4 regions of the Gracilibacillus marinus genome follow, and region 2 is predicted to be linked to each of the others. Evidence: riboswitches for the same ligand, from Rfam matches in the RefSeq annotation. Region 2 holds a riboswitch; each other region holds the start of a gene.

The links. Region 2 has a riboswitch for S-adenosylmethionine ahead of ACFOZ1_RS04185 (methionine biosynthesis PLP-dependent protein). Riboswitches for the same ligand answer to the same signal wherever they lie in the genome.
Region 1: linked by a shared signal. The riboswitch ahead of ACFOZ1_RS14015 (methionine ABC transporter ATP-binding protein) and the one ahead of ACFOZ1_RS04185 (methionine biosynthesis PLP-dependent protein) in region 2 are both predicted to bind S-adenosylmethionine.
Region 3: linked by a shared signal. The riboswitch ahead of ACFOZ1_RS11570 (Na+/H+ antiporter NhaC family protein) and the one ahead of ACFOZ1_RS04185 (methionine biosynthesis PLP-dependent protein) in region 2 are both predicted to bind S-adenosylmethionine.
Region 4: linked by a shared signal. The riboswitch ahead of ACFOZ1_RS00155 (cyclase family protein) and the one ahead of ACFOZ1_RS04185 (methionine biosynthesis PLP-dependent protein) in region 2 are both predicted to bind S-adenosylmethionine.

The regions. Positions count from the first base shown of each region.
Region 1 is NZ_JBHSDV010000005.1:97,099-102,557, forward strand. Features, by position in the region: gene ACFOZ1_RS14000 (M20 family metallopeptidase) at 1-523, opposite strand, end outside; gene ACFOZ1_RS14005 (MetQ/NlpA family ABC transporter substrate-binding protein) at 642-1,475, opposite strand; gene ACFOZ1_RS14010 (methionine ABC transporter permease) at 1,487-2,149, opposite strand; gene ACFOZ1_RS14015 (methionine ABC transporter ATP-binding protein) at 2,139-3,167, opposite strand; SAM riboswitch class I at 3,320-3,447, opposite strand; gene ACFOZ1_RS14020 (ASCH domain-containing protein) at 3,700-4,047, opposite strand; gene ACFOZ1_RS14025 (cytochrome P450) at 4,120-5,361, opposite strand.
Region 2 is NZ_JBHSDV010000001.1:952,565-958,023, reverse strand. Features, by position in the region: gene ACFOZ1_RS04190 (inorganic phosphate transporter) at 1-782, opposite strand, end outside; SAM riboswitch class I at 874-975, opposite strand; SAM riboswitch class I at 1,205-1,312, shown strand; gene ACFOZ1_RS04185 (methionine biosynthesis PLP-dependent protein) at 1,444-2,550, shown strand; gene ACFOZ1_RS04180 (aminotransferase class V-fold PLP-dependent enzyme) at 2,543-3,718, shown strand; gene ACFOZ1_RS04175 (CoA-transferase subunit beta) at 3,981-4,706, opposite strand; gene ACFOZ1_RS04170 (CoA transferase subunit A) at 4,685-5,459, opposite strand, start outside.
Region 3 is NZ_JBHSDV010000003.1:260,901-266,359, forward strand. Features, by position in the region: gene ACFOZ1_RS11565 (AAC(3) family N-acetyltransferase) at 155-934, shown strand; gene ACFOZ1_RS11570 (Na+/H+ antiporter NhaC family protein) at 1,048-2,343, opposite strand; SAM riboswitch class I at 2,405-2,501, opposite strand; gene ACFOZ1_RS11575 (YitT family protein) at 2,605-3,195, opposite strand; gene ACFOZ1_RS11580 (YrvL family regulatory protein) at 3,299-3,727, opposite strand; gene ACFOZ1_RS11585 (histidine phosphatase family protein) at 3,865-4,452, shown strand; gene ACFOZ1_RS11590 (GNAT family N-acetyltransferase) at 4,427-4,870, shown strand; gene ACFOZ1_RS11595 (TetR/AcrR family transcriptional regulator) at 4,978-5,459, shown strand, end outside.
Region 4 is NZ_JBHSDV010000001.1:18,980-24,438, forward strand. Features, by position in the region: gene ACFOZ1_RS00140 (NCS2 family permease) at 1-101, shown strand, start outside; gene ACFOZ1_RS00145 (phosphoribosyltransferase family protein) at 117-659, shown strand; gene ACFOZ1_RS00150 (Gfo/Idh/MocA family protein) at 964-1,941, shown strand; SAM riboswitch class I at 2,021-2,123, shown strand; gene ACFOZ1_RS00155 (cyclase family protein) at 2,263-3,015, shown strand; gene ACFOZ1_RS00160 (5-methyltetrahydropteroyltriglutamate--homocysteine S-methyltransferase) at 3,044-4,153, shown strand; gene ACFOZ1_RS00165 (TRAP transporter permease) at 4,225-5,459, opposite strand, start outside.

The DNA of each region.
Region 1 (5,459 bases), on a different contig from region 2:
TGGGATCTACCGCAAGTGTTGGCGCAGTACCAGCAGTCTTGTCAAATGGATGTATCATCATACAAACATCCATATCTTGTACAAGTTCATAACGTACAAAAGTACCCTTTGCGCTACCATTCGGCCCACCTTCTTCTGCTGGTGTACCAAATACAGCAATTTCTCCACCTATTTCGTCAATTACTTTACTCAAGGCGATTGCAGCAGCTACACTTAATGTTCCAATAATGTTATGTCCACAAGCATGCCCTAGTCCTTGTAATGCATCATACTCTGCTAAAAAACCAATCTTCGGTCCAGGTTTGTTAGAGGACTTTCGTGCAATAAATGCAGTTTCATGCTCAGGAATACCTTTTTGTACTGTAAATCCTTCCTCTGATAGTGTATGACGTAATAATTCAGATGCAAAAAACTCTTCATTTCCAATCTCTGGTTTTGCATGTATTTGATGACTGATAGAGATATAATTTTCTTTATTTTTTTCAATATAATCGAGAATATGATGTTCTAATTGTTCTGTCATTTTTAATATCTTCCTTTCTATATAACGTGACAACATTCTAAATTCAGACTAGTCTAGTATAAGTATAAAAAAGTAGGGATAGATCCTGACAAATCAGTCTCGTATCCCTTATTATCTCTTACCATCCAATTTGTTCTAAAGGTACAAATGTCGGAATTAGTGAATCATTAAATACTTCTTTAATATGATTCGCAACTTCTTCTGTTTGGAATATTTCTACAATCTTTTGAAATTCTTCTTTGTCTTTCTCATCCCCACGTACTGCAATAATATTAATATATGGTGCAGCATTATCATCCTCAATAAAAATTGCATCTTGTACAGGAATAAAACCTGCTTCTACAGCAACACCATTGTTAATAATAGATGCCGTTACATCTGGTAGAACTCTTGGTGTTTGTGCAGCTACAACTGGTACAAATTCAATATTTTTAGGATTTTCTGTGATGGATGATAAATCACCATTTCCATCAAAACCTTCTTCAAGTGTAATTAAGCCTGCTTGTTCTGCTAATAACAATGCGCGTCCCATGTTCGTCGCTTCTTGTGGTAGTGCGATTTTCGCATTATTTGGCACTTCACTAATATCTTTGATTTTTTCAGAATAGAAACCCATTGGTGCAATTAATGTTGTTGCGATTGGAACTAAATCAATATTTCTTTCTTCAATAAATGAATCAAAATAGGAAACGGTTTGAAATGCATTTAAATCAATATCACCATCTGCTAAAGCCATATTTGGTCGTACATAATCAGCGAATTCGATTAGTTCTAAGTTAATGCCTTCCTCTTTCGCTTTCTCTTTTACAAATTCCCAAATAGGGACTCCAGATCCATTTAATCCTACTTTTAATGTTACTTCCTCTTCTTTACTCGCTTCTTTTCCACATCCTACTAAAATACCAATAATAGATAATATAGCTACTGCTACTATCAAAGTTCTTCTTTTCATGTGTATGTCTCCTATCTTCTTCTAGATGTTTTTGATAATTTATTTCCAAATGATTGCACAAGTTGTACGAATACAACTAATAATAATACAGTGACAATCATAATATCTGTTTCAAAACGTTGATATCCATATGCGATCGCTAAGTCACCTAAGCCACCACCACCTACAGCACCTGCCATTGCGGAAGCACCGATTAAACCAATTGTTGCGATGGTTATATTAAGAATTAATGAACTAAATGCTTCTGGAACTAACACACGAAATATAATCTGATGAGGTTTTGCCCCCATTGCTTCCGCTGCTTCGATGACTCCTGGTGAGACTTCTAATAAGCTACTTTCCACCAACCTTGCGATATATGGCGCTGCATATACAACTAATGGCACTACTGCAGCTGCTGTTCCTATTGTTGTACCAATTATAATTCTAGTAAATGGAATAATTGCTACCATTAAAATAATAAAAGGAATGGATCGTAAAAAGTTAATCACTCCATTTAATATGAAAAAGAAAGTTTGGTTTCCAATTATATTTCCTGGTCTTGTAATAACTAAAATAATTCCAAGCGGGATACCAATAAGTAAAGAAAATAATAGTGAAAAGCCAACCATTTGTAATGTTTGTATCGTTGCTTCCCATATATTTGGCCAAAATGTCGATAATTTAATATCCATTCTCTTTCACCTCCTCTATTGATACGCGTTGTTTCATGTATTCATAGGCTGCTTCTATCTCAACTGTCGCACCTTGTAACTCAACAATTAAATTTCCAAAAGGTTGATGTTGTAATTCAATGATTTGTCCAAATAATATGTTTGTATGCACATCGAACTTCTTAGCAACTTCAGAAATTAAAGGAATCTCTGTAGAATCTTCGACAAATATTAATCGATATACTTTACTATTATCTTTAGGATGATATATCTTCTCTAAGACAGATGCAGGTAGCTCATCATTCATCACTGTTTTTACAAAATTGCGAGTTGTCTGTTGCTTTGGATTTGAAAATACATCAAAAATGGTCCCTTCTTCAATTACCTTTCCATTTTCCATCACAGCAACTTTGTCACATATTTCTTTAATGACTTGCATTTCGTGTGTAATCATTAAAATGGTAATATGGTATTCTTCTCTTACTTTTCTTAATAAATCTAGTATGGAACTAGTTGTTTGTGGATCTAATGCAGACGTTGCTTCATCACACAACAGTATTTCAGGGTCTGTAGCTAATGCTCTTGCTATACCGACACGTTGCTTTTGCCCACCAGATAATTGCTCTGGGTAATGATTTGCTTTGTCAGCTAGTCCAACAAATTCTAGTAATGATTCTACTTTTCTTTTGATTTCTTGTTTTGGTACACCTGCTAGTGATAAAGGAAACCCCACATTATGAAAGACTGTTTTTGATTCTAATAGATTAAAATGTTGAAAAATCATTCCAATCTTTCGACGCACATCTCGTAATTCCTTTTGAGATAATGTGAGTAAATCTTTTTGGTTAACTAGTATCTTTCCTTCTGTTGGTCTTTCAAGTAAATTCACACATCTGATTAATGTACTTTTACCCGCTCCACTAAAACCAATTACACCGAATATTTCTCCACGTTGTACAACTAAGTTTACATCGTTGACAGCTGTAATTGTTTTATCATTAGTTGTATACTTTTTTGTCACATGCTGGAAGTCAATCATTGTTATCACTCTTTCTGAAAATTTGTAGGATTCTTAGTTGAGGAAATAGTCAAATAATTATTTATATAAAAATTACTTATTTTATGCAATAAAAAAATCCCCACTTCAAGATAAGAAGAGGAGATTCGTTATACGTATAGTCTCTTTAGCTCTTCTTATCTTTCAAGTAACATTTCTTGTATACTTGATGGAATTGGCACGCTCTTTTTATTCAATATATTGAATAAAACCCGTTGCCGAGGTTTCACAGGGCCAGTCCCTCCACCTCTCTAGATAAGAATCATGATGTATGATTGTATGAAATTTTTTGTGAATGTTGTAATTCTATTAGAAATATAATTGATTGTCAATGCAATTAGTTAAATTTAAATTTTGGAAATTTTCAGTATTTTTATTTTGTAATCGCTATCCATATAGAAATACTAGGTTTTTATATCCAAAGAAAAATGGCGTAGATTTTTTTGTTTCCATTAATAATCCACACCATTTTGTTTATCAATTAAACTTAACCTATATAAACTTTTGCAATTTCTTATTCTGTCATTTCGCTAAATTCATGTACCCACACTCTCATTTTAGGGACCCATGGCATACCTGGATGCATTGCAAGAATAGATTCTTTATATTGTTCCAAATTCTCATATCCTTCTCTTAACGCATCCTCGTCTGTTAGCTCACCTAGCGTTTGTTCGTACACTCGATCAATTTGAAATGAACGATTTTCTAATACCATAATCTCACCGATATCTGCATATCGACCATTTCTTCTCGTAGCTGTTTTTTTTCCTTCTAATACTTTATCTATATCTGATTGAATTGTAATCAAACGGTCGATGGAGCAAGTTTTTGGTGGTAAGGAATTATTTTGTTTCGATTCCATTCATATGACACCTACCTTTATATTCTCTCACCCATTTTACCCGTTTCTCAGTCTATAGACAAATAGGAATACTTATGCACGCAATCGAATCTCACATTTAGGTAATGGTGGTATATCATTATTGTCATACTCAAATTTCTGTTTAGGATAAGTAAATGCTAATTGTTGTACGAAAAATTTTATTGTTGTTTTCAATATATCTACTGTAATCCATTCTCCTGCACATCGATGACCAATCAGATATTCGCCACCACCTTGTGGAATGAAATCAAATGGACTTCTGCTCCAATCATGGAATCGTGATGGTTGAAATTGGTTTGGATTTTCCCATATAGCAGGATCATGATTTGTCCCGTATAAATCTAATAAAGTAAGTGTACCTTCTTCAAATACATACCCATTCCAAGTAAATGTCTCTTTCACTCTTGCTCCTGCAAATGGGAAGAAAGGATAAAATCTTCTTACTTCCTGAATGAAATTTGTTACTTGTTTCTCATCATCTATATTCATTTGGGCAACTTCGTCTTTATTGTCATGCATCGCAAGCATCAATAAATCAATATAGACAGCAATTGCAACGATTGGACGTAATAAGTTCAATAGTTCCACTGCTACGATCTGTTTATCGAGTAATTCTCCATCTAGATCTTTGTGAAAAGAAAATTGGTATAGTGGTGCACTTTCGGAAATACTTACTTTTCCTGACCGTACTTTTTCTATCCAATCTTCCATCCATTCCTCCATCTTTGATCTTGAATAGCGCGACTTCCAATGTTTTGGTCCAATCGATGCTGCTTTTTCAAACATATCTGCTAATTCGTCTGACCACTTATCCGCTTCTGTATCCTCTACCGGAATCTCTACCCACTTCATTGCCACCCTTGTTAAAACGGATTTTGCCTTCTCATATACTACAATATTTTCATCTTGTATCTGACGAAATTCTTTCTCCCATTCTTCTTTCGTTAATTGCTTGAGTTGTTGTAATTTTTCTTCTGTCATAAGAGACATAAACATTGCTTTCCGATGGTGATGGGGCGCATCATCTAATCCTTGCACACCACCTTCTCCAAATAAAGTTTTTTTCACTCTGCTTGGAGCAGCATCTTTCCTAGTGAATTTTGTTTCATCATAAAATAATTCCGCTTCTTCTTTACCAACTAAACAAATCGCTTTTTCACCAAGTAAATGTGTTTCAAACACTCTTGAATCGAACTTTTCCTTTCGATTCATAATAAAATGATAGCCTTCTTTTAACAATTGAATCGTATGATCGATACCTTTTTCTTTAGGCATTGGATGGTTGTTTTCCATTTATATAACTCTCCTTTTAGCTGTTTAGTATTATATTCCCCAAAAAGCGAGAGAAAAACGAAAGAATAGAATCACAATCAATTCCATTTTTAACATAC
Region 2 (5,459 bases):
GGCATACCGAAAAATGAAGCAATAATGACTAATACTCCTGTTGTACTTGAAATAACCACACCATTTGCTAATGATAGATTGGTAATCTTCTTTGCATTTGTTTCTAGTACTTTTCCACCAAATAAGAAACTACCAAATGCGACAACAATCGCCAATAATGGCAAACCTACTTCCATTGAGACAATACTTGCACCAACTAATGGTCCTAGTGCATTTGCTACATTATTCATTCCTGCAGCAATTGCTTCGAAAAATCCTGTAATTAATAATAGAATTGCTAATACTTTGTGCGGGATTTTCCATTTAATCCGATGCCCTATTTTTACTCGTAACTTCTCAAACGTATACGTAATTAAAAAAGCAATGAATGGAATGATTAACCATAGACTTACAATTTGTATGACATTTGTGACATATAATTGTTGAAAAGAAATTCCGATACCAACAATTGCACCAACCGTTACTTCACTTGTTGACAATGGAATTCCTATATAATTCGTAATGAGTAACGTCCCTCCAGCTACAAGTAAGATAATTGCAGCAATTGGTACATCAATAATTTCTTCAGAGATGATTCCTTTACCTAATGTGTTCGTCACATGCTGACCGCCCCATAATGCACCAACAATCGCACCAATCCCTGCTAAAAAAAGAGCCATTCTTCTTTTTTTAATGACTTTTGCACCATAGACAACGCCCATGCTTGCGGCAGAACCACTTGCTCCTATATTAAAGGCAAACAGACAAGCTGCTAATATCGCAATTGTAACTAACATATCCATTCCTACTTCCTCATTTAGATTATATGTGCAGAACATTCTTTAGTTTGCAAAAAAACTCCTACTCTTGGCAAAGGTAGAAGTTCATCTCTACATCTTATCTACCAAGTTCATATCCTTGCTGGAATTAGCACAGTGCATTTTGCCTGTTGCTGAGATTTCCTCGGGCCAGTCCCTCCATCTCTCACGATAAGAATTTATCTAATTTTCGAAAAAATGAAACAATGATTTGTATTGAATATAATGGCAATTAATTCGATTGTCAATATACATTTCTTCCCTATAATAGCGGAAAATAGCTAAAAACCCTTATATCCCATGCATTTACTAGGTTTTAAATTTTTTTTATTTTTTTATTGAATTCTCATGCAATAAGATGTATGATGTATTGTATAGTATTTCCATAAAAACTAAATAGTTGTATACACTTATCAAGAGAGGTTAAGGGACTGGCCCAGTGATGCCTCAGCAACCAGCATGTTTTTTGTGCATGGTGCTAATTCCAGACGGTATATTTATACCAAAGATAAGGAGAAAATAAACCTTACGTAACAAGAGGCATTCTTCTTATCTAGAAGTGCGCCTCTTTTTTGTATTTTTTTTAACTTTTTTACAAGTGTATAGAAATAGAATATGAAATGACATTAGAAAGTGAGTGGTCTTTGTGAAACATTTAGAAACAATTCTTGCCCAAATAGGCAATCGTACAGATCCTAGAACAGGTGCCGTGGAAGCTCCAATCTATTTATCTACTGCATATCAACATCAAACAATTGGTCAATCGACTGGTTTTGATTACACAAGAACAAAAAATCCAACACGTGATGTCGTAGAGTCAGCAATTTGTGAGTTAGAAAATGGCACGAGAGGATTTGCATGTTCATCAGGTATGGCAGCAATTCAATTGGTACTTTCTTTATTCAAACATGGCGACCATATTCTCGTGACAGAAGATGTGTATGGTGGTAGTTATCGTTTATTTCAACAATTTGAACAATTATATGGAATTAAACCAATCTACGTCACACCAGATGAAATCGAAACATCAATCACGGAAGAAACAAGGGCAATTTTTATCGAGTCTCCAACTAATCCATTACTAATCGAGTTAGATTTAGATGAAATCGCAACAATTGCCAAAAAACATGACCTATTATTCATTGTGGATAATACCTTCTACACACCATATATACAAAAACCTATATCTAATGGCGCAGATATTGTTGTGCACTCAGGAACAAAATACCTGGGCGGTCACAATGATGTATTGGCAGGATTAGTTGTTGTAAAGGGTGAGCAATTAGCAGAAAAAATAACGTACTTACATAATGCTATTGGCGCAGTTCTTTCTCCATTTGATTCGATGTTGTTAGCGCGAGGAATGAAGACATTGAGTCTACGAGTAGAGAGACAACAAGAAAATGCTAGAGAGCTAGCAAAGTATTTACGTTCCCATGAACTCGTTACAGATGTGTTGTATCCAGGGAAAGGCGCAATGCTAAGCTTCCGTATAGAAGATAAGCGAATGGTTAAACCATTTTTAGAAAATCTGTCTACTATTCTATTTGCAGAAAGCTTAGGTGGTGTGGAAAGTTTCATCACATACCCGACTACACAAACACATGCAGACATTCCATTTGAAGAACGTGAGCGACGTGGTGTCTGTGAACGATTATTACGCTTCTCTGTAGGGATTGAGCATGTGGAAGATTTGAAGCGAGACTTAGATCAAGCATTACTGAAAAGCAAGGAGGAATTGGCACATGTCTAAACATCAATTTGATACAAAAGTCATCCATGCAGGAGTACAAAGAGGATTTCAAGAGAGAAAAACAGGTGCTGTAAATCCACCTATTTACCAATCTTCTACCTTTCACCAAGACCAATTAAATCAGTTCGGTCCATTTGATTATAGCCGCTCAGGTAATCCGACTCGCGAGCTAGTGGAAGAAACGATTGCGGTATTAGAAAATGGCTACAAAGGATTTGCCTTTGCATCTGGCATGGCTGCAATATCTAGTGCTTTTCTATTACTAGAATCAGGTGACCATGTTGTGATTACAAAAGACGTCTATGGCGGAACATTTCGCTTTGTGAGTCAGCTTTTAACACAATTTTCTGTTGATCATACCTTTGTAGATATGACAAATATAGAAGAAATCGAAAAAGCTATCCAACCTAATACGAAAGTCATCTATATCGAAACACCAGCAAACCCTTTGTTACAAGTAACGGATATCCGAGCAGTTGTCGCATTAGCAAAGGCAAACAATGCATTAACATTTCTTGATAATACATTTATGACACCACTCTACCAGAACCCGCTAGACTTAGGTGTCGATATTGTACTGCATAGTGCGACGAAGTTCTTATCAGGACATAGTGATATTATCGCAGGCTTAGCAGTGACGAATGATGAGGAATTGGCGAAAAAACTTCAATTTGCACAGAATACATTTGGAGCAATTCTTGGGGCTCATGATAGTTTTACATTATTACAAGGAATGAAAACACTGGAGACACGATTAGAAAAATCGACAAAATCCGCAACACAAATTGCAGAAATTCTTGCAAACCATGACGCCATTGAAAAAGTGTATTATCCAGGATTAGCATCACACAAAGGACATGACATTCATTTTAGCCAAGCAACAAGTGGTGGTGCTGTATTATCCTTTTTATTAGATGAAAAGATAGACAGCAACCGATTTGTTGAGCAACTCGAACTCCCTGTGTTTGCGGTTAGCCTAGGTGCAGTTGAATCAATCTTGTCCCATCCTGCTACAATGTCACATGCTGCGATGCCACCACATGAGCGCCAGGCTCGCGGTATTGATGATCGACTTTTCCGCTTATCTGTTGGGATTGAAAATGTTGATGATTTAATTGAAGATTTGCAGCAAGCACTAAAGCAAGCGGCTCTAGTTAAAAATGCTTAAACAACAAAAAGTCAACCCATTCCAAGTCATATATATATATTGGAATGGGTTGATTTTATTAGATATCTCACTAACTTCGGGCGATATATTCTCGCTAAGGGTAGATATAGTGAAATATCTACCCACCACATTTATTTATCGCCCTAAATTGAGAATAACACGGGCGATATCTCTTATTATCTACATATATAGCACACTGTTAAGGGGGATAATTAATTTATCTCATCATTAACTCCATTTCTCCAACGCTCATGAGAGATAATCACCCAAACTCTGCCGCACGATAATTATGTGGATCAATTTTTCGTAATATTGCTAATTCTTGTGTTGTTGGAGCTTTAGTATATCGAATTTCATCATACAATAACGGAAAACCCGTGTTTTCTTGCACTTCTTCAATGGTTGTATGTGGGTGAATTGAATCCAAGTGCAGCTTACCATCCCTATATTCAAATACACACAATGGCGTGATAATCTTCCAAAGGTTCCCCCTTGTTGTAACAAAGTCCACTTGCTCAACAAATGTCCTTGTATCATGTTTGGTTCGCCATATAATTGCCTTTTTCGCTGTTGGAATTAATACAGCACTACCTGCACCACCAGGAAGGCGTACTTTTGGCTTTTCGTAATCCCCAATGACAGATGCGTTCACATTCCCATTGATATCAAATTGCACTCCACCTAGAAATGCAACATCCAGCTTTCCACGCATCGACAAATCAAAGATCTCCTCTAACGGGAAATAAGCTTCCCCTAATTCGACTAAATCTGCACCTGCAGAGGAATAGGACGACTTTTTAACGGAAGATGGATTAACCCCACCAGGGATATTTAAATGAACCAAGTTCGGAGCATGCAATTGTCGAGCAAGATGCATGGCAACCATAGGCATTTGGGAGGACACTCCATGAAAAACAGTTTCACCATCTAGTAACATGTTCGCAATCGTACATGTCATTAAATCACTTATTGAATCGTTCGCTGCCATGCATGTGTCCCCCTGTCCTGATTCGTGTACTTATCGACATACCCCTTAATTGCGGATATATCCTTAAGCCCCAAAAACTCTCTTAAAGAAACATCATCTACATCATATTTATTATAACAAGACGTCGGTGCAGCACCTTTTGGCACATGAACGACAGCATCGACTAGGAAATGCGGTATCGCAATTTTATCTTTCCATTGTTTTATTTGAAAAGGGGAAGCGATTTGCTCTGTTGTGATGATCACACGTTGAGCGGCGCGTGACATGAGAACATCCTCGTACTTCGGTCCGTCGATGATTGCATTTCCGAACTCGTCACAATATTGTGTGTGAATAATTGCCACGTCTGGGACAATCGCACGAACTAATGTGACTGGTTCAGAAGTAAATGGATCTTCTACTACGACAAAATACTCATTCTTTTCAATTAAATCACCATACTTCAATCCACTCACAGGCATAAAAGGTACATTCGTTTTTGCTGCGCGTAATGCACTGATTACGGTGTAACATGCATGTTCATTTGCCTTCACTTGTCCTGATTGCACTGCTTTTCTGTAATGCGGTGGTAAGCCATAAACCGTTTCATAGCTAACAAACCCTGCATCTACTTCTTTTACTGCTTGCATCGCACATAATAGATCAATATCATGTGCACCTGCTGTTTTGACGATACGGAGGTTGCGCTTATCCTGTCTAATCATTTCTCTAACAAATGCCATTGGCGCGCGGTGAAGCACATTGCCACCTAAC
Region 3 (5,459 bases), on a different contig from region 2:
TAGCGTCTCTATATAAACATTTTTTTATTTAATATAGTAAATCTTTGTGGACATTGCAATAGTTATGATTTGCAATTTTGAACGAGAATTATTCTATTGCTTTTGATGCTATATCTGTTAGAGTAGATGTTAATAGAGAAGATGGAGGAATATTATGTTTACGAAAATAATGCTTATAGATCAATTAAAAGAAAGTGGTATTAAACAGAATGACACATTACTTGTTCATTCATCGATGAGAGCAATTGGTGATGTAGAAGGAAGAGCGGATACTGTAATAGATGCATTGATGGAGTATTTAACAGATGGTCTTCTAATATTACCAACACATACGTGGGCACAAATGGGGGAAGATTATTTACTATTTGATCCAAAAAAAGAACGAGCATGTGTGGGAATATTACCAAATATTTTTATGAAAAGAAAAAATGTTGTTCGTTCCCTACACCCAACTCATTCCGTTGCTGCTTATGGAAATAAAGCGAACGAGTATATAGATGGGGATGAAAATTGGGATACACCATGTGCAAAAGGTGGTTGCTGGGGGAAACTATACGATATGGATGCAAAAATTTTATTTATCGGTGTTGGAATGGAAAGAAATACCTTTATTCACAGTGTGGAAGAATGGGTCAATGTACCGAATCGTTTATCAGACAAGCGAGTTCCTTTTCAAGTGAAAAAAGATCAAAATTGCATTATAGAACGTCCTGCATATAGACATTATCATCCTAATGGAAGTACATCGGACTATTATGTTAAATTACAACAACCATTTTTAGAGACTGGTGTGATTAAACGAGTGAAGTTCGGTGAGGCCTCTTGCTTTGTCGGTAAAGCAAAAGAAATGGCAAATATGACACTTCAATTTCTAGAAAATGATTTAGACGTATTTGGACATCTGGACCCAATTCCAAGTAGTTGGTATAAATAAATAGAAGTCATTATTTACATTATCTATCGTTTTACAACATGATTATAAAATAAAAGCACCCTATAAGTTAGAGTTCAACTCTAATTATTGGGTGCCATACTATTAATAGAATATCATGTAGAGCTCTTTTGTTTTGGAATATTTAAGGTTATTGCAATAATACCACAACCTAAGAGCAATAATGGGTAAAAGGAGTAAGGCAAGATACTTAATGGTGAAATGGCTGCGATTCCTGCAGCTGCTAATACTTGTCCGCCATACGGCACAAGACCTTGCCATGCTGCAGCAAAAATGTCAAGAAGACTCGCGGATTTTCTAGGATCCACACCATATTGGTCTGCGATATCTTTAGCAAGCGGTCCTGTCATCAGAATGGCAATCGTATTGTTGGCAGTACTAATATCAGCTACACTTACGAGTCCAGCAATACCAAATTCTGCACCTTTCTTAGTATGAATTCTACTCGTCACAAAATGTAATAAGTACGTAATTCCACCATTAAATTGGATTAGTCCAATCAATCCCCCAACGAAAATAGATATAATAGCAATGTCTTGCATATTTATAATCCCTTGAGATGCTGCATGTATGAAAGTCATGCCAGTATAAGAGCCATCTATTAGTCCAATAAAACCTGATAGAAATATACCACCACTTAATACAAGTAAAACGTTCATACCTAAAATGGCTAGAAATAGGACAACAATATATGGTAATACTTTGATTAGTTCATATGTGTATTGTGTATTTGTTTCAATTGAGTTACCTGATGTGATGACCCATAAAATGATAATTGTCAAAATAGCTCCAGGAGTGACGATGAAAAAATTATATTTAAATTTATCACTCATAGAAGTTTGTTGTGTTCTCGCAGCGGCAATTGTTGTGTCTGAAATCATGGATAAATTATCGCCAAACATTGCTCCACCAATAACGGTTGCCATAGCAAGTGTCAATGAAATATCTGTTTGGTCAGCAATGCCAATCCCGATTGGTGCGAGTGCAACAACTGTACCCATTGATGTTCCCATCGTGATGGATATAAAACAACCTATGATAAATAATCCAACCATTAATAAATTTGGTGGAAGCATAGATAGACCAAAATTAACTGTGGCTTCGACAGCTCCCATTCCTTTTGCAACCTCAGAGAAGGCTCCGGCCATTACAAAGATAATGACCATTATCATAATATTTTCATTTCCACAAGCTTTTGCGAATATTTCAACTTTTTTAGTGAAAGATACTTTACGATTGATAAAAAAAGCCATAGCAGATGCAATAATGATTGCTACATTAATTGGCATACTAGAAAAATCTTTCGTAATCAAACCTGTTCCTACAAAAAGCAAAACAAATAGTAATAATGGAAAAAGGGCAAATGCATTACCTTTTTGATTTACTGACATGATAACCCTCCATATTTAAGACAAAAAACCTCTTCTACTAACAAGAAGAGGTTGTATTCCTATTATTTCTTCCTATCTAATCTGGAATGAGCACAGTACTCTATTAAGTGGTTACTGAGGTCTCATCGGGCCAGTCCCTCAACCTTTTTGGATATAATGATATTCATTTTTTTCGAATGCATTTTAGTTTACCTTTAACAAGTGAGGAAAGTCAAGTAGAAATGGTGTCATTCTATTCTTATAGAAGTATGATCAAATAGATTAGAATAATACATTGTTATGAAAAGGTGATTTTGTAAATATACTTGTAGCTATACCAACAAATAGGATTGTAACAAATGAAAGGAATAGTTTGGTTGGAGAAATTAATAATCCGCCTATCAGAATAATGACGAAATCAAGGATAAAGATGACAACACCAGTGTTCATTAGAAGCATTTCTGCAATAATTTGGGCGATTAAATCTGTTCCACCAGTGCTTGTCTTAAAACGAAGCATGATACCAATACCACATCCTATGAATACACCACCTATAATGGAACTAATCAAAGGATGTATCATAGAGAGTGATTGAATAGGTTGGAATACATCAATAAAAAGAGAAGAGATAAGTAAACCATGCATACTATTATAAAAGTAAGATTTGTTATAGAACCATGCAATCATAAAAATGGGGATACTGATTACTATAATCATTAGTCCTGTTTTTAGTCCCATTATATAATGCAAGATTAGTCCAATACCAATTACACCCCCATCCAGTACTTCGTGCGGGATTAAGTAGATATTGATTCCGAGTGCCACAAATAAACTCCCAATGAATATACTTAAACATTTCTTGAAATAGTACATACTAGTCTAATCCCTTCTATTTCGCTAAACAGAAACTTTTTTAATAAGTTCGCCCTGTTTGTTTAATGTATATGAGAAAATGTAGAGATTAGAAATAACAATCTTATTTAGTCTTTTTTTGATCTTCGTCAAACATTATTTCTAATAATGCAAGTAACAATGCAAGTGACCACTCCATTTGTAATGATAGAAAAATAGATTGCATATAACTATCAACAATATAGAAAGTGAACCAATTTGCGATGGACTCAATACTTAAACGAAAAAGAAATTGAAAATGTTTTGTGCGTATAAATGGTAAGGAGAATAAATATACCATTTTAAAGAATAATTCAATGAAAATACCTACTAGAAAAATATTGATAACAAATAATGCTAATGAATAGAAAGAATCATAATGAATTCCTAACAAATTAAATAAGCCGACTAAACCAAAAAAATAAATTCCCCATAACAAACCAAATCCTATTAATATAAGTGCGGTAATAACAATTATAGTGACAATTTTTTGCTTTTTATTTGATGTAGACATTTTTAATACCTTTCTTCTCATGAAATATAATAGAGTGCCATTAGCTAAAAAACGGATGAAGAGACACTTACTTATCTTAACATGTAATGCATTAAAGTTGGATAATTATGTTATAATTAGTATTGGGAGGAATAATTTTGATAACGATTACGCTAATTAGACATGGAAGGTCACTTATAGAAAGTAAACATAAATTAACTGCAAATGAGTATACAGAATGGGTAGAATTATACGATAAAAGTGGTGTAGTAGTAGAAAATACATATCCAGAAGAAACAATTCGTACCATCATGAAGGCTAATATAATTGTTACAAGTGACTTATCACGGTCTATTTGCTCAGCTAGACAAATTTGTGAAAATAAAGAAAGGGAATCATTTTCTATTTTCAGAGAGTTAGAGCTACCGACACTCTCAGTAAAGAAGATAAAATTTACACCGAAGACTTGGACTTTACTAGCTAGAATAGCATATTTTTTAGGATATTCTCATAAATGTGAATCACATAAAGATGCACAAGTGAGAGCAGTGAATGCAGCAAAACAATTGATTGAAATGGCGAATCAGCATCAATCAATTGTTTTGCTTGGTCATGGTTTATTCAACAAATATATCGCCAGACAATTAAGAAAAGAAGGATTCAAAGGGAAAAGGTACACATCTTCTATACATTGGAGTAGTACAACATATAGGAAGGGGAATGACGATGACATCAACAATGATTAAGGAGTTAAAAACAGATGGTGAAATAGAGTCATCATTTAATATTATGAAACAATTACGCACACATCTTAACTTACAATCATATGTAAAATTAGTGGCGGCAGCAAGAAAAGAGAATCAATATCGGATTTTTGCACTATATAAGAAAGAAGAAATGTTAGCATTAGTCGGATTTATGCCAATGATTACATTGTATTACGGAGAGTATATTTGGGTGTGTGATCTTGTAACAGATGATAATAATCGTTCAAATGGATATGGAAATGTGTTACTGTCTTATGTACATCAATGGGCGAAGGAGAACCATTATCATACTGTCGCGCTATCATCAGGATTAGCACGTACAGATGCACATCGTTTTTATGAAGAGAAAATGGGATATGATAAAGTGAGTTTTGTTTTTAAAAAAGATATGGAATAATAATAAATATATATTATATAGACTGGATGCTAAAAAACACTCTCATTATTGACTAAAATGTAAGAGGGTGTTAAGATTAACTGACGACCGTTCGGAAGGGTGATACGATGACAGCAAACGAAATCAAACAAATAGCATTAGTGCATTTTGCAAAGAATGGCTATGAAGGAGCTTCACTTTCGCAAATAGCAAAAGATGTTGGGATAAAAAAACAATCCATTTATACTCATTTTAATGGAAAAGATGACTTGTATCTTCATTTGTGTAAAGAAACGTATGAGAGAGAAGTTATTTTTGTGTCTGAATTTATTAACAAATATAAGAAGGAATCTATTTCAACTTTTTTATATACTTTTTTAGTAGATTGTACAAAAAGGTATGAAGAAGATATCCATGCAAAATTTTGGATTCGTAATGCCATCTATCCTCCTAAACATTTGAATGAGGAAATCATGGAATATGTATACAATTATTTAGATCGTATAGAAGCATTGTTTTTGCCTATTCTGGATCTAGCGCAAAAAAATGGAGATATAAATAAAGAAATAAAAATAGAGCAAGCAGTAACAGCATTTTTAGGTGTAGTAGA
Region 4 (5,459 bases), 930 kb from region 2:
TTGGAGCTATTACTATGGTTGTCACAGCAATAACAGATCCATTTGTTGGTATGTTATCAGGTGTAGTAATACAATTTCTAATGAATCTATTAGGATTTTAAACAAGGGGGAGCATCATGACAGAAGTATATACACTAACTATTGAAGGTCTTGAACGAAAATTACCAATCATTCCAATTAACGATCATTTAAGTATTGCTAGTTTTGTTATTCTAGGAGATACAGAACTCGTGTGTCACGTGGCTCCGTTATTAGCCGAGAAATTGCCTGAAGTAGATTACATTGTGACAGCAGAAGCAAAAGGAATTCCATTAATACACGAATTAACCAGAGTAATTGGCAAAAAGGAATATATCATCGCACGTAAAAGTGTGAAAGCATATATGGAGAATCCGATTGTTCATAAAGTGAACTCGATTACAACAACTAGTGAACAGATTCTTTGTTTAGATGGAAAAGATGCGAAAGTATTACAAGGAAAAAAAGTCGCTTTAGTCGATGATGTGATTAGCACGGGTGAATCTATACAAGCTCTAGAAGAACTTGTACAAGAAGCAGGTGCTGAAGTAGTAGCGAAAGCAGCAATTCTTGCAGAAGGAGATGCGGCAAACCGAGAAGACTTCATTTTCTTAGAGAAATTACCTGTTTTTGTGAAATAATAGCATATAAGAAAACGGAAGATAGGAAGTGAGACTAATACGTTTCACTTTCTATTATTTTTTACAACATCAGTACTAATGTAAGCGATACTTCACTCTCTTACATTAGTAAAATAGCAAAGAGGGAGAAAATGGAGAAATTTAATAATTTCTTACAAAACAAAGAAACTCATCCGTATCCTATGGACTGCTAAGGTAGATTATTCCTTGCTAGATAAAATGATAACGTTTAACATAATAGATAAGGTGGATTGTACGACGTTTTGGAGAAAGTAATTAATCGCTGACAAAGAGGAGAGATTACATGACAATACATATTGGAATAATTGGTACAGGTTCTTTTGCTAGATTACATGCATCTATCGTAAATGAGATGGAAGATGTCGTGATACGTGGCGTTTGTGGTAGATCTCTAGAAAAAGCAGAGCAAATAGCTAAAGACTATCCGCAGGCGAAAGCATATAATGAATTGACGAAAATGTTAGATAATGAACAGATTGATGCTGCTTATATTTGTGTACCACCGTTTGCACACGGCGAAATAGAAGAATTGTTGGTAGAGAGAGGTATACCATTTTTTGTGGAAAAACCATTATCGACAAATATAGAAATACCTACAACGATACTTAACAAGATAAAAGAGAAGCAATTATTGACATCTGTCGGTTACCACTTTAGATATTTACATGGAACAAGGAAGGCAAAAGAATTATTACAAGATTGTACAATTGGTATGGCAATCGGTTATTGGATGGGTACAATGCCTGAGGTGAGTTGGTGGAGAAAAAATGAGACATCAGGAGGCCAATTTGTAGAGCAAACCACACATATTGTCGATTTAGTTAGATATGTATTAGGTGAAGTGGAAGAAGTCAGAGCGGATTTCGCCAAACGAATGCAACCAGCTAAGGCTGAAATAAATGTATCTGATGTAGGCACTGTCACGCTAAAGATGAGTAGTGGTGCTATTGTTACTATCCATAACACCTGTATATTACCAATAGATTATCAGAATGGACTTGATGTTTATACAGATCGTGGCATTTTACGTCTTAATCAACAAGGTTTGCAGGAAGTTAATCAGGATGAGATAAGAGACTATTCTAATGACTCATCTGTCTCACCATATGAAAAAGAATCACAAGCATTTATTCATGCGGTTAGAACGTCTGACTCCTCACAGATTTTATCAACATATGAAGATGCATGGAAAACACAACAAGTAGCAATTGCTGCAAATCAATCTGCAGAACTAGGCCAAAGTATTAAATTAGCTAAATAATTGGATTAGTCAAAAAAATGATACTTGACATCATGCCATAGTTAGGTGTATTCTAATATTTAAATTAAATACCATAAATTTCCTATCAAGAGAGGTGGAGGGACTGGCCCTTTGAAGCCTCGGCAACGGACTATCTGTATGTACCGTGCCAATTCCAGAAGTGTAATGCTTGAAGATAAGAAGAGAGACAGATTGTAGCTGACATTTTGCCCCTTTTCTTATTTAGAAAAGGGTTTTTTGGTTTTTAAAAAAAAATAAAGTATACAGACAGAATTCACGGTAAGTGTCCTATACACTTTAGCATGTGAAGGGGGGAGAAGAATGACGATACAAGGTAACCAACAAGAATTATTAGATGCTTTGCAAAAATTGAAAAGTAAGCAATGGATTGACTTAACACACACGTTTGGGCCTGATTCACCACATTTTTTTGCATTGCCCAAAGCAGAGATTAACCCATTATTTACGCATGAAGATGGCTTCTTTGTACAACAATTTTCGTTTGCAGGACAATATGGAACACATATAGATGCACCGATTCATTTTGTGCCGAATCAACGTTGGCTAGAAGAATTGGAATTAAAAGAGTTAGTATTACCTCTTGTTGTGATTGATAAATCCAAAGAAGCAGCAGAAAACCATGACTATACGGTAACAGTCCATGATATTCAATTGTTTGAAGAAGAATATGGACAAATAGAAGAAGGTACATTTGTTGCATTAAGAACAGATTGGAGCAAACGATGGCCAGATGTGGAGAAATTCGAGAATAAAGATACAGACGGTAATGCACATGCTCCTGGATGGGGATTGGATGCATTGAAATATCTCTTCGAAGAGAGAAACGTGAAAGCAATTGGTCATGAAACGTTTGATACAGACTCTGCAAAGGATGCAAGAGCAAACGGATCGTTAATTGGCGAATATTATGTACTTGAGCAAGATACATATCAAGTGGAGTTATTAACAAATTTAGATAAACTACCTCCAAAAGGCGGTATTATATTTAATATAGTAGCAAAACCAGAAAAGGCAACTGGGTTTCCAGTGCGTTCTTTTGCAATAATACCTTAAAACAAAAAATAGAGAGGATTGATTAACTATGACAAAAACAATAATTAAAGCACCATTTAAAGCAGACCATGTGGGAAGTTTATTACGACCAGAGAGTTTAAAAGAAGCAAATGAGAATTTCAAGGCAGGTAAAATATCCTATGAAGAGTTACGTGCAGTACAAACAAAAGAGATTGAAAGAATTGTAGATAAACAGATTGAAGTAGGGCTAGAGTTAGTAACAGATGGCGAATTTCGTCGTGGATGGTGGCATCTTGACTTTATGGAGCACTTGAATGGATTTGAAGGATATGTTCCGGAAAAAGGACTTCAATTTCATGGTGTGGAGACTGAAAGATATGATGTACGAAATATTGGTAAAGTTTCGTTTAATGCAAATCATCCATTCATTAAAGATTTCATTGAATTTAAAGAAATTGTTGGAGACCGTGCAGTAGCGAAACAAACGATACCAAGTCCTAACCAACTGTTCCATGCAGGTATTCGTAACCAAGAAGTGTATCCAAACTTAGAAGATTATACACAAGATGTGATTGATACATATCGTGATGTAGTAAAAGCATTCTATGATGCAGGCTGTCGTTATCTGCAATTTGATGATGTGTATATTGCAGGATTAAATGCAGAGCAATTGTTTGCATTTGAAAATTTATCGAGACAAGAATTAATTGATTTATCGTTACATGTTGTGAACAGTGTATTAGAGGATAAGCCGGAAGACTTAATTATTACAACACACCTTTGCAGAGGTAACTATCGTTCGACATGGGCATTTGAAGGAAGTTATGCACATATCGCACCGACACTTTTTGCAAAAGAAAAAGTAGATGGATTCTTCTTAGAATATGATGATGATCGTTCGGGTGATTTCCAGCCATTACGTCATATTGCAAAAGAAGATGGACCACATGTTGTATTAGGATTATTCACATCAAAATTCGGTGAACTAGAGGACAAAGAATTGATTCAAGCACGTATAGAAGAAGCGAGTCAATTCGTGTCGAAAGACAAAATCTGCTTAAGCCCACAATGTGGATTTGCTTCTACGCATCACGGAAATATTTTGACAGAAGAAGAACAATGGAATAAATTAGCATACGTAGTGAAGCTTTCAAAAGAATTACTCGGAAATGAATAAAGTATCTATAATAATAGAATCCCTAAGTGCTCTTAAAGATACAGGCACTTGGGGATTCTTGTTTTTTATAATCAGGTATTATTTTTACTGAACAATTGTATAGAGATTAGAACGACGAAGATAAGACATCCAATGATATCTGTATTGCCCTCTGGATACATAAGCAAAAGGCCTGTTATACATGCGATTAGTCGCTCTATCCAATGAAGCTTTCTATACCAAAATCCGATTAACCCAGCTCCTATTGCAATCATTCCTGCGAATGCAGTAATAATAATCCATGTTATGCCTGTAAAAGTTACATCAATCATTAATAATTGTGGTTGAAAGACGAACATGTATGGAATGATAAATGCGGCAATTGCAAGTTTTGTTGCAATAAAACCGGTTCGGATGGGTTCACCACCGGAGATGCCTGTTGCTGCGAATGCGGCGAGCGAGACAGGTGGTGTAATATCGGCAACGATTCCAAAGAAAAAGACAAACATGTGTGCAGCAAGTACCGGAATGAATAATTCATAAGAATCACTTAATGCCATAATTGCAGGTAGTGCGACAGTTGACGTAATTATATAGTTAGCCGTGGTAGGCGATCCCATTCCAAGTAAAATAGATGTAATCATTGTGAAGAATAATGTGAGTAAAATTAATATAGTTGGGTTACTTGTCATCGTTGCAGCCATGTCTACAAGCCCATTCCCGAGCTTTAAGCCAAGTCCTGTCTTTGTCACTACACCAACAATAATCCCTGCACTTGCTGTGGCTGCGGCAACACCTAATGCAGTTCGTGCGCCATCTGTTAACGCTTTGGATAATTTGTCTAATGATAGTTTTCCTTTGTTATTTAATAAAATATTAGTTTCTTTTGAAAGAAGGCTAACAAGAATAGCGGTAAGTATGCCATATATAGCCGTTCTTTCGATACTAAAACCATGGAACAGGAAAAAGATGATAACAATAATAGGAAGTAAAAGATATAGCTTCTTATATACTCTTTTTTTCTCTGGTAGTTCGTCTCGAGATAGACCAACGAGACCAAGTCGTTTTGCTTCAAAGTGCGTCATCACCCAAATTCCTGTAAAGAAGAGCAAGGAAGGTATGACAGCCGCCTTGGCGATTTCCCAATAAGGTTTACCAGCAAATTCAATCATCAAAAATGCTGCCGCACCCATTATTGGAGGCATAATTTGCCCACCAGTTGATGCTGCTGCTTCTACTGCTCCTGCAAAGTTCCGCTTATAACCTAGGCGTCTCATCATAGGAATGGTATAAGAACCTGATGTAACGGTATTTGCGACAGAGCTTC